DNA from 2 places in the Pantoea sp. C1E2 genome. Region 1 is predicted to be linked to the other one. Evidence: predicted binding sites of a transcription regulator. Region 1 holds the regulator's gene; the other holds the start of a gene.
The links. Region 1 encodes Fur, which represses iron uptake genes when iron is present. Its sites were predicted from a motif close to ATAATAATGAGAACNACTATCAA; they were not measured.
Positions count from the first base shown of each region.

Region 1 (5,573 bases):
ATTGTCGGTACGCAGGCTGAAAGTATCGCCACCGCGATGAAAACGGTATTGAGCAAAGGCCCGGTTGCGGCGGCTTCCGCTCCTGCAGCCGCTGCTGCACCTGTCGCGGCAAAACCACAAGCCGTGCTGAACACCGAAAAAGCAGTCATCGCTACGCTGGTGGCACCGGTGACCGGTGAGATCGTCTCACTGGATGCCGTGCCGGATGAAGCCTTCGCCAGCAAAGCCGTGGGTGATGGCCTGGCAATCAAGCCAACCGACAAAACGGTGGTGGCACCAATTGCCGGTACCGTGGTGAAAATCTTCAACACCAACCATGCGTTCTGTCTGGAAGCGGCCAACGGCGTCGAGATCGTGGTGCACATGGGTCTGGACACGGTCGCGCTGGAAGGTAAAGGTTTCACACGTCTGGTGGAAGAGGGTGCAACCGTCACCGCCGGTCAACCGATTCTGGAGATGGATCTGGACTTCCTCAACGCCAACGCGCGCTCAATGATTAGCCCGGTGGTCGTCAGCAACAGCGATGATTTCGCCGGACTGAATCTGCTGGCAAGCGGTTCGGTGGTTGCAGGTGTGACACCGCTGTATGAAGTGAAAAACTAAGTCCTTGTGATTTAGTCAGAAGGCAGGAAGCAATTCCTGCCTTTTTTGTTTTAAAACGACCAACAAACGGTTGTTTCCCTCCTGCGCTTTGTGGATCATACTCCGTTACTTCGTGGTACAAATCACCCGCTATTGTTTTGAGGATTTTGAGATGAGTGAGGCTGAAGCCCGCCCAACGAACTTTATTCGTCAGATCATCGACGAAGACTTGGCGAGCGGTAAGCACAGCAGTGTGCATACCCGTTTCCCGCCTGAGCCCAATGGTTACCTGCATATTGGCCATGCGAAATCTATCTGCCTGAACTTTGGTATCGCCCAAGATTATCAAGGACAGTGCAACCTGCGTTTTGACGACACTAACCCGGTGAAAGAAGACCTGGAGTTCGTTGAATCCATCAAGCGTGACGTGCAATGGCTGGGCTTTGAGTGGAGCGGCAACATTCGTTACTCCTCAGACTACTTCGACCAACTGTTTAATTACGCCGTTGAGCTGATCAATAAAGGTCTGGCTTACGTTGATGAGTTGTCGGCGGAAGAGATCCGTGAATATCGCGGCACTCTGACTGCGCCTGGCAAAAACAGCCCGTACCGCGATCGCAGCGTGGAAGAGAACTTAGCGCTGTTCCAGAAAATGCGTGATGGCGGTTTTGAAGAAGGTAAAGCCTGTCTGCGTGCCAAAATCGACATGGCATCCAGCTTCATCGTGATGCGTGATCCGGTGCTGTACCGCATTAAGTTTGCCGATCACCATCAGACCGGTAACAAGTGGTGCATCTACCCGATGTACGACTTTACACATTGCATTTCGGATGCGATCGAAGGCATTACGCACTCACTGTGTACGCTGGAGTTCCAGGACAACCGTCGTCTGTACGACTGGGTGCTGGATAATATCACCATTCCTCAGCATCCGCGTCAGTACGAATTCTCGCGTCTGAATCTGGAATACGCGGTGATGTCGAAGCGTAAGCTGACGCAGCTGGTCACCGAGAAAGTGGTGGAAGGCTGGGACGATCCGCGCATGCTGACCGTTTCCGGTCTGCGTCGTCGTGGTTACAGCGCGGCTTCCATTCGTGAGTTCTGCCGCCGTATCGGCGTGACCAAGCAGGACAACATCGTTGAGATGGCGTCGCTGGAATCCTGTATTCGTGACGATCTCAATGAAAACGCCCCGCGTGCGATGGCCGTGCTTGATCCGCTGAAAGTGGTGATCGAAAACCTGCCAGCCGGTCATGAAGAAACGCTGACCATGCCTAATCATCCGAATAAACCGGAGATGGGCACGCGTGAAGTACCTTTCAGCCGCGAAGTGTGGATTGATCGTGCTGACTTCCGTGAAGAAGCCAACAAGCAGTACAAGCGCCTGGTGCTGGGTAAAGAAGTGCGTCTGCGTAATGCTTACGTGATTCGCGCGGAGCGCATAGCGAAAGATGAAGAGGGTAATATCACCTGCATCTACGCCACCTGTGATGTGGACACGCTGAGTAAAGATCCGGCAGACGGCCGCAAAGTGAAAGGGGTTATCCATTGGGTTTCTGCCATTCACGCGCTGCCTGCGGAGTTCCGTCTTTACGATCGCCTGTTCAGCGTGCCAAATCCGGCCGCGGCTGAGGATTTCCTGACCACCATCAACCCAAATTCGCTGGAAATCAAACAGGGCTTCGTCGAGTCTGGTCTGCGAGATGCAGCGGTAACGGCTGCGTATCAATTTGAACGCGAAGGCTACTTCTGTGCCGATAGCGTTTATTCGCAGCCCGGTAAGCCGGTGTTTAACCGTACGGTGGGGCTACGCGATACCTTCGCGAAAATTGGCGAGTAATGTCATTCGTCGATAGCACAATATGATCATGAAAGGGCGAGCAATCGCCCTTTTTTATTGCCTGTAATCCGCCCTGGGCAATCAATTATGCTGAAGGCGGTAAAGTGTGCTTATTGTCTCATTTTGCGACAATTCTGACTTTAGCAAAATTAACCCATTTGCGAGTGTGAAAAATTGTATTTCAGGTAGGCTATGCGCTCTCAACAGAGCTCTGCGGGTTATCAAAGGAAAAAAAATGACAAGTCTCGCCCTGGAAGCTAAGCATAGCGTGGTGGTATTACATCAGCTTATTGAACGTGTTTTTAACCAGGCAGAAGGCAGTGATGACAGCATGGAACTGCTTTTGTCATACTTTCACCCGGATTTCAAAATGGTCACCCCGCTGGGTAAGCAGCTGGATCTGAATGAGACAGAAGTGCTGTTTCGCAAACTGCACGGTCAGCGGGAAGGAATGCGCATTGCCACCAGCGAGCATGTCATCATTTCGCAACAGAGTGATGAAGTGACGATTCAATATCGTGAGTTACAAATGTTGAACGGCACCAATCAAACGCGCATTTCTCTGGCTGTACTGGATTGCAGCACTACCATTCCCCGCTGGCGTTATCTGCACGAAACCTTTATCGCTTGATAACAGGCATAAAAAAACCGGTGACAAGCACCGGTTTTTTTATATTGCATAGCACACTCAATTACTTATCGTGGAGCGTATCGTCTTCGCGGCAGTCTCCCAGTGCACAGTGACCGTACAAGTACAGGCTGTGGTTGCTGAGTTTGATGCCATGGCGAGTAGCAATCTCACGCTGACGCGTTTCGATTGATTCATCGCTAAATTCGATCACTTTGCCACAATCCAGGCAGATCAAGTGGTCATGATGATGTTGCTGAGTCAGTTCGAATACGGATTTTCCGCCTTCGAAGTTATGACGGGTGACGATACCCGCGTCATCAAATTGGTTAAGAACGCGATATACCGTTGCCAGGCCAATCTCTTCGCCCATATCGATCAGGCGCTTATACAAATCTTCCGCACTGACGTGATGGGACTCGGGGCCAGGTCCCTGAAGCACTTCCAAAATTTTCAATCTTGGCAGAGTGACTTTCAGGCCAGCCTTCTTCAATGCGGAGTTGTTGTCAGTCATTCGGATATTGTCCTGTTACTTTGCATGTCACTTACGGCGCAGGGGCCTTGAATGTTTAGGTCACGCGTATTCTCATTTGCGTCTCATTATAGAACTCAAGCAGTGAAATGAAAACCAGGGTGTCGCGCAAATCAACAAAATTCGTAAGGATAAATATCGCTACGTTAGCGCGTAACAGTGTGGTTTGGATTTCCATTTCACTCAGCCTCAGTCAACAATCAGAGGAATAAGCGGATGACCATTGCGGGTATTCTACAGATTTGCGGGGAAAAGTTAAAAAACCCTGACTATTATTTTTATAGGAAATTCCTTTGCCCCAATGTGAGCCAGCGCTCACATTGGGGCGGCGAGGCATCAGGCTTCGATGATCTCTTTTAACTGCAGTTCATCAAAAATCTGCTTCACCCAGGCGTCAACACGTTCATTGGTCAGCTCAGGTTGACGATCTTCGTCAATCGCCAGGCCGAGGAAGTGTTTGTCGTCTGCCAGACCTTTTGAGGCTTCAAAGTGATAGCCCTCGGTAGGCCAGTGTCCGACAATCACCGCGCCGTTTGGCTCAATGATGTCGCGAATCGTGCCCATCGCATCACAGAAGTACTCTGCATAATCTTCCTGGTCGCCACAGCCAAACAGTGCCACCAGTTTGCCGTTGAAGTCGATCTCTTCCAGAGTAGGGAAGAAGTCATCCCAGTCACACTGTGCTTCGCCGTAATACCAGGTAGGAATGCCCAGCAGCAGGATGTCGAACGCTGCGAGATCTTCTTTGGTGCTCTTAGCAATGTCATGCACTTCGGCGACATCTTTACCCAGTTGTTTCTGGATCATTTTTGCAATGTTTTCAGTGTTGCCGGTATCGCTGCCGAAGAAAATGCCTACGATTGCCATGGGTTAAGTAACCTCTTAAAGCCTGATTGTGAGAGTAAGTCAATTGACTGCACATGTTAGCGAATGATAGCAGACCGTTGAAAAGGGCGGAACGAGTAAAGCCTGAACTTTGTGTTCCTGCGTGCGGTCAGCGCGCTAAGACAGTTTGAGTTGTGCCAGCAGCATTTGTTCAATCAATTCGCTGCGGCTGATGTTTTGTTGCTCGGCCAGCGTATTCAAGGCGTCAACCGCCTCGCTGGACATTTTCAGCTCGACACGACGCAGCCCCCGCACTTTATCGCGCTTGAGCTGGTTACGTTTGTTGATACGCAACTGTTCGTCACGTGTCAGCAGGCTGGTTTTAGGGCGACCGGGACGCCGCTCGTCTGCAAAAAGATCAAGCGTGGTACGGTCTGTCTGTTCTTTTGCCATGATTTGTGAAACTGAGTGGGCGCGAACGGCGGAAAGGCGCTGCGCGATTTATACATTATCGGCCCGACCGCGGTGAAAAAATCATCCGCGGCAAATTTTTAGCGCGACATCATACTTCAGCGCACTCTGTGACGCCAACCCTAAACCGTAAACGGCAAGCTTTTGCTTTTACAGGTTAAAAAAGCGGCGAACTGCGCGCAATACTGCATCAGGTTTTTCAGCGTGCACCCAATGACCGGCACCGCTGATGACGTGCGCATGCGCCTGCGGGAACTGGCGCAACAGTGCATCGCGGTGCTGATTGTCGAGGTAAGGGGAGTCGCCACCGCGAATAAACAATGCGGGATGTGGCCAGACCGGAACCTCTTCCCAGCCAGAAATGGTGGTGTAGTGGTCCCACAGCACCGGCACATTAAAGCGCCATTCGCCGTCCACGAAAGACTTGAGAATAAACTGAATCACCCCCTCTTCAGCGACATGTTGACGCATCACTTCCGCCGCTTCACTGCGACGCGCCACGCCTGCAGCAGTGACCGCACGAATGCCGGCAAAGATCTCATCGTGACGACGAGTTTGATAATCCACGGGGGCGATATCAATCAGCACCATCTTCTCGATACGTTCCGGTGCCACCGCACTCAGTGCCATGGCGATCTTACCGCCCATCGAGTGGCCTATCACGCCGGCACGTTCTATCTGATGTGCATCCAGCG
Region 1 covers NZ_JBSZHT010000002.1:1,499,451-1,505,023, forward strand. Annotated here, with positions in the region: gene nagE (N-acetylglucosamine-specific PTS transporter subunit IIBC) at 1-603, shown strand, start outside; gene glnS (glutamine--tRNA ligase) at 755-2,422, shown strand; gene ACXI0A_RS07295 (hypothetical protein) at 2,658-3,053, shown strand; gene fur (ferric iron uptake transcriptional regulator) at 3,115-3,564, opposite strand; gene fldA (flavodoxin FldA) at 3,919-4,449, opposite strand; gene ybfE (LexA regulated protein) at 4,585-4,860, opposite strand; gene ybfF (esterase) at 5,029-5,573, opposite strand, start outside.

Region 2 (5,573 bases), on a different contig from region 1:
TGCGATCGACATCTGGCCGTGATTCGTGAACAACAGCCGCACGGACCTTACTTCCTGTTGGGCTACTCGTTGGGCGGCACGCTGGCACAAGGCATTGCGGCGCGTCTGCAGGCCAGTGGCGAAACCGTGGCCTTCCTCGGTCTGCTGGATACCTACCCAGCCGAAGGTCAGGACTGGCGCACACCAGATGCTGAGGAGGCTGAACAGGAAGTGGCACGCGAGCAGGCCGAGTTTATGGCTGCTACTGAAGATGAGCGCGATCCGCTATTGCGAGCAGAGAAAGCCGCGATGTTTAGCACCATCGTCGCCAACTACAAGGACGCGGTTGCCCGGCTGGCGGAAGCGCGCACGCCGCGTTACGCCGGCAAAGCCACGCTGTTTATGGCAGAGAAAACCCTGCCTGCCGGCATGGATGTGCCTGCGACCTGGAAACCGTTTGTCTCAGATCTGGAAATCTGGCCGCTGGAGTGCGAGCACGCTGACATTTTGTCTGCCACCTCGCTGAAAGCGCTGGGTCCGCTGATCAATCGTTTGTTATCTGAGACTCGCTCATAACACCCGGCCTTTGGCCACTTAATGTGGGCGCACTGATGTGCGCCCCTGCTCGTTTTAACAATGGATATTTATGGCTAAGCCTTCAATTTTTCTTGATTTCAGCCTGCTGAAAAACAACGCTGCGTTTCGCGCCATCTTCTGCGCGCGCATGCTATCCGTATTTGCGCTTGGCATGCTGGCAGTCGGCGTACCGATCCAGATTCAGGCCATGACCGGCTCGACCTTACAGGTCGGCGTCGCCGTGATGCTGGATGGTGTCGGTATGTTTATTGGCCTGCTGCTCGGCGGAGTGCTGGCGGACCGATACGATCGCCGCAAACTGATCCTGTTTGCACGCGGCACCTGCGGCATCGGTTTTGTGCTGCTGAGCCTGAACGCATTTAGCCCTGTCCCCTCACTGTGGGCACTCTATTTCCTCGCGTTCTGGGATGGATTTTTTGGTGCGTTGGGCATGACAGCGCTGATGGCGGTGATTCCGTTAATTGTGGGACGCGAGCATCTGGCGGAAGCTGGTGCGCTAAGCATGTTAACCGTGCGGCTGGGGGCGATTTTGTCTCCGGCGCTGGGCGGCATGATCATCGTGGCGGCGGGTGTCGGCTGGGCGTTTGCCGTGGCGGCCATCGGCACGTTAGCGACGCTGATCCCGCTGGTGCGGCTGCCCGCGATGAAACCGGAACAGCAGGAACCTGAACACCCTTTGCGCGCGCTCGCCAGCGGCATTCAATTTGTCTGCCGACATAATGTGGTAGGTGCCGCCGTACTGGTCGGTTTGCTGCTGAGTATGGTGGGTGCGGTGCGCATCCTGTTTCCGGCGCTGGCGCAAGCGTGGCAGGTTGATGCCTCTGCGCTCGGGTTAATGTACTCCGCCGTGCCGCTGGGTGCGATGATCGGGGCGTTCACCAGCGGATGGGTGCGTCAGCTGTCACGGCCTGGTCTGGTGTTGTTGATTAGCGCGCTGGCCGCCTTTGGCTGTATCGCTTCTTTGGGGCTGTATAGCCAACTGATCCCGGCGTTGCTGGCATTGGTGGCTTATGGCTACAGCAATGCCATCGCTTCTCTGCTGCAGTTCATTCTGATTCAGCACCACACGCCGGATGCCCTGCTGGGCCGGGTCAACAGCCTGGGCGCCGCGCAGGACGTGAGCGGCGATTCGCTGGGTGCGCTGGGGTTGGGCGCATTAGCACGCGTGCTGACCGCGCTCAACAGTGTGCTGTGGTTCGGCGGCGTAGCGGCGGGTTTACTGCTGCTGGTCGCGCTGGCCGCACGCGGTTTGCGCTCGGCTCAGATGAATCATGAACCACCAGCCGCTGAGCAAGCTGCCGCCTAGTGTGCGAACTGCCGTTCGATACTGCTGAGCATGTTGCTGCCGATTAGGGTGCGAACTGCCGTTCGATACTGCTGAGCATATTGCTGGCACTGTAGTAATCGAGGCGGAAGGTGTCGTTACCCATGGCAAAAATGTCGTGATGTTGCACGGCGGGTAGATGTGCGAGGAAAGGATTCTTCGCCACCTGCGGTACCGTTTTTTCATCGGCGGCAAACAGCAACAGCGTATTTCCGGTGACGCCATCCACCATCGTTTCGCCGTTAAGTTGAATGATGTCGTTGCGTTTGCCCATGCTGGTACTGCCCTGCAGGCTGGCAGGCGGCATCGCCAGCGTAAAGCCCAACGCTTTCAGTAACTCTCCCTGCGCCGAAGCCGGCGTCCACACATTCATGCCGCGCCCATCTTCGTAATAAACAATCGCAGAGGTCGGCTGCGGCGGCAGGGTAATTCTGCTGCGCAGTGTCTCGACGCGTTGGTCAAACTGCGCGATTGCCTGTTTCGCCTCCGCTTCGTGACCGGTGATGTGACCCAACTGCAACGCCAGCGCCTGCCAGCTCTTATCACCGTAATCAACCACCAGCACGGGCGCGATGGTTTTCAGCTGATCGTAGAGTTTCAGCGCGGAATCGCCGCCGGTCGCCGCGATAACGATCAGATCGGGTGCTTCGGCGGCAATCGCTTCCGCGTTCGGCTGGCTGACATACAGCGGCTTGACGTGACGGGCTTTGGCGACATCCCCCCACTGGGTAAAGAAGCCCTGGGCATCGGACACGCTGCTGTTACGACTGGTGGCGCCAGAACCAATCAGCGGCGCGTTAATCGCCAGTAAGGTGCCGCTCAACGTCACGCTGGTAGAGACAATGCGCTGCGGTGGCTGCTGTAAGGTGAACGGGCCTTGCGGTGTGGGTATGGTGCGAGGCCAGCTGACTGAATCTTCAGCAGAGGCGGCCGCATCGTTGAACAGGGAGCAGAGGCAAAGCAGTAACGCCAGAACGGGCAAACGCATCAGGTTATCCATCACTTGATAATTGAGAATGGATATCATTATCAAAATGAAGATTTGATGCAAGGGGATTTGGTGGCGAGGAGTTGATGACGAGTGGCGAGAAGTGATTGGTGATTGGTGAAAATTGATGCTGGAGTGAGGATGAAGATTGAGTGCTCATGCCGAATGGGCTAGTTGTTGCGTTCTGCAGGTTGAAGCATGCAACATGAGAGATCAGAGATGAGTAATGCACAGAGTGTTGCGGGCCAGCTAATTAACCAGCCCGCAAACGATTATTGCTCCAGCGAGTAGCGCGTCATCGGCGCCACATCCTTGATCAGCCCGTTGGCTTTCATATATTCACCAAACGCCTGATACCGTGCTTTATCAAAGGTCGCGCTGTGCCCATCAAACAGCGGTAATGTCGCTTCCCATGCCTGATGATTGAGTTTGGTGTTCAGCTCAGGATACTGCTTAATAAACGCCTTCCAGGCTTCTTCCGGATGCGCACGCAGCCACACTACACCCGCGTCCAGGCCGCGTAAGAATGCCGGTATACGCTTGTCCTGGGCGGCGGACTTATTGTTCGCCAGAAGGATCAGCTCATCATAAGCGGGCACCCCATAATCTTCGGGTTTGAACACCACCGGTTTCGCGCCCTTATCCTGCAGATCGATTAGCTCGTAGTTGCGGAAAATGGTCATCGCGCCATCGATTTTGTGCGTCAGCAGCGCTGAAGTCGAATCCATGTTCAGGCTGATTAATTTCACCGAATTGATATCCACACCCTGCGATTTCAGCATATTGCGGATTGCCACATCTTCCGATCCTGGCACCGCATAGCCCAGCGTTTTTCCCGCTAAATCTTTGAGTGAATGGATATCGCTGGACACGGTAGTCAACGTATTCAGCGGCTGACCAATCAGCGTGCCGACGCGGATCACCGGAATGTCTTTTTCCACCAGCGTGTAAAGCTGTGGCTGATAACTGATCGCCAGATCGGCCTTACCCGCCGCCAGCAGCAGCGGCACCGACGCCGAATCGGCGGGGGCTATCATCTCGACATCCAGCCCTTCTTTCTTGAAAGCGCCGCTGTACTGCGCGGCAAAAATAGCTGCATGGTTGGGGTTCACAAACCAGTCGAGCAGCAGGCGAACCTTCTGTTCGGCGTGCGCGCTGGTGGTCGCCAGCAGCAGCAATGCGGTAATCGCGGTACGTAGGGTGTTCAAGGGACGTCCTTATGTTGAGTGCCAGAGGAATTTTTTACGCAGCAATGTGACGCCGCCGGACAGCAGCAGAGCCAGCATCAATAACAGCAATAAAGCAGCAAAGCTGGTGGCGGTTTCCAGCCGGGCGTTGGATTGCATCATCAGATAGCCCAGCCCTTCGCTGGCACCCACCCATTCGCCAATCACCACCCCAATCGGAGCCAGCACCACCGCCATCTGCAAGCCGGAAAAGAATTGCGGTAGCGCAGCCGGCCAGCGCACGTGCCAGAAAACCCGCGCACGTGAAGGATTAAGTGTACCCGCCAGCTCCAGCCAGCCGGAGGGCGTGCGGCATAGGCCATCGAACAACGACAGGCACAGCGGGAAGAAGACAATTAACGCTGCGACCACCACTTTGGAGGCGATGCCAAAACCCAGCCACAGCACCAGCAGCGGTGCCAGCGCAAACACAGGGATCGCCTGACTGGCGGTCACCAGCGGAAACAGCACGCGGCGCAAAGTCTGGCTGCCTGCCATCAGCACCGCCAGAATGACGCCCGTCCCGACGCCCAGCAGCAGCGCCAGTACAATCTCTGCCAGTGTATACAGCGCGTGATGCGCTAATAGCTGGCGATGCAGCCATAGTGCTTCCATCACCGCCAGCGGCGAAGGTAATAAAAAGTCAGGCACGCCGTGGTGCCGCGCCAGCAGCCAGCCGCCCAGCAGCACTGCGATCAGATAGATCGCGCTAAACAGTTTTTTCATCTTGATTCAGTCGTGAGAAGAGTTCGCCCTGAGCCTGTAACAGGCCGGGATCGTCAAGGGATCGAGGGGCGTCACCAACAGGGACTGGCCAGGCTTCAACCGTCAACGGCTGGTCGTGTAACAGCACGATGTCGTCGGCCATACGACAGGCTTCCAGCGGATCGTGCGTAACCAGCAGCACCGTTTTGCCCTTAAGAAGCGTGGCGGTCAGGGTTTGCAGGCTGAGTTTAGTCATCACATCCAGCGTGGCGAAAGGCTCATCCATCAGCACGACTTCGCGTTGGGCATACAGCGTACGTGCCAGTGCCACACGCTGACGCATCCCGCCGGAAAGTTTATCCGGTGAGGCTTGCGCCACCTCACCTAGCTTCACCTGCTCCAGTAGCGACATTGCGCGCGAGCGATCGGGTTTTTCACCGTTGAGACGCGCCGCAAGCATCACGTTTTCCAACACCGTCAGCCAGGGATACAACAGATCCTGTTGCCCCATCCACGCCACTTTGCCCGGTAAGCCGCTAATTTCGCCCTGTTGCGGCTGCAACAACCCCGCCACCAGCAGCAATAAGGTGCTTTTCCCAATGCCGCTGCGGCCTAGCAGCACAGTGGTTTTACCGCCGCGCAGTTGCAGATTGAATTGCTGGCACAGCGCCTGTTCGCCCCAGCTAAAGGTGATGTCCTTAAAACAGATCGGAGTCATGGTCGTCGTGCCGCCAGCATCGCCAGTCGGGTAAAT
Region 2 covers NZ_JBSZHT010000004.1:421,942-427,514, forward strand. Annotated here, with positions in the region: gene ACXI0A_RS23475 (amino acid adenylation domain-containing protein) at 1-555, shown strand, start outside; gene entS (enterobactin transporter EntS) at 626-1,882, shown strand; gene fepB (Fe2+-enterobactin ABC transporter substrate-binding protein) at 1,926-2,888, opposite strand; gene ACXI0A_RS23490 (ABC transporter substrate-binding protein) at 3,161-4,096, opposite strand; gene ACXI0A_RS23495 (ABC transporter permease subunit) at 4,106-4,840, opposite strand; gene ACXI0A_RS23500 (ATP-binding cassette domain-containing protein) at 4,824-5,537, opposite strand; gene ACXI0A_RS23505 (ThiF family adenylyltransferase) at 5,534-5,573, opposite strand, start outside.
Region 2: fepB (Fe2+-enterobactin ABC transporter substrate-binding protein) is a predicted target of Fur. The motif match lies at 2,911-2,933, and genes of this name have one in related genera.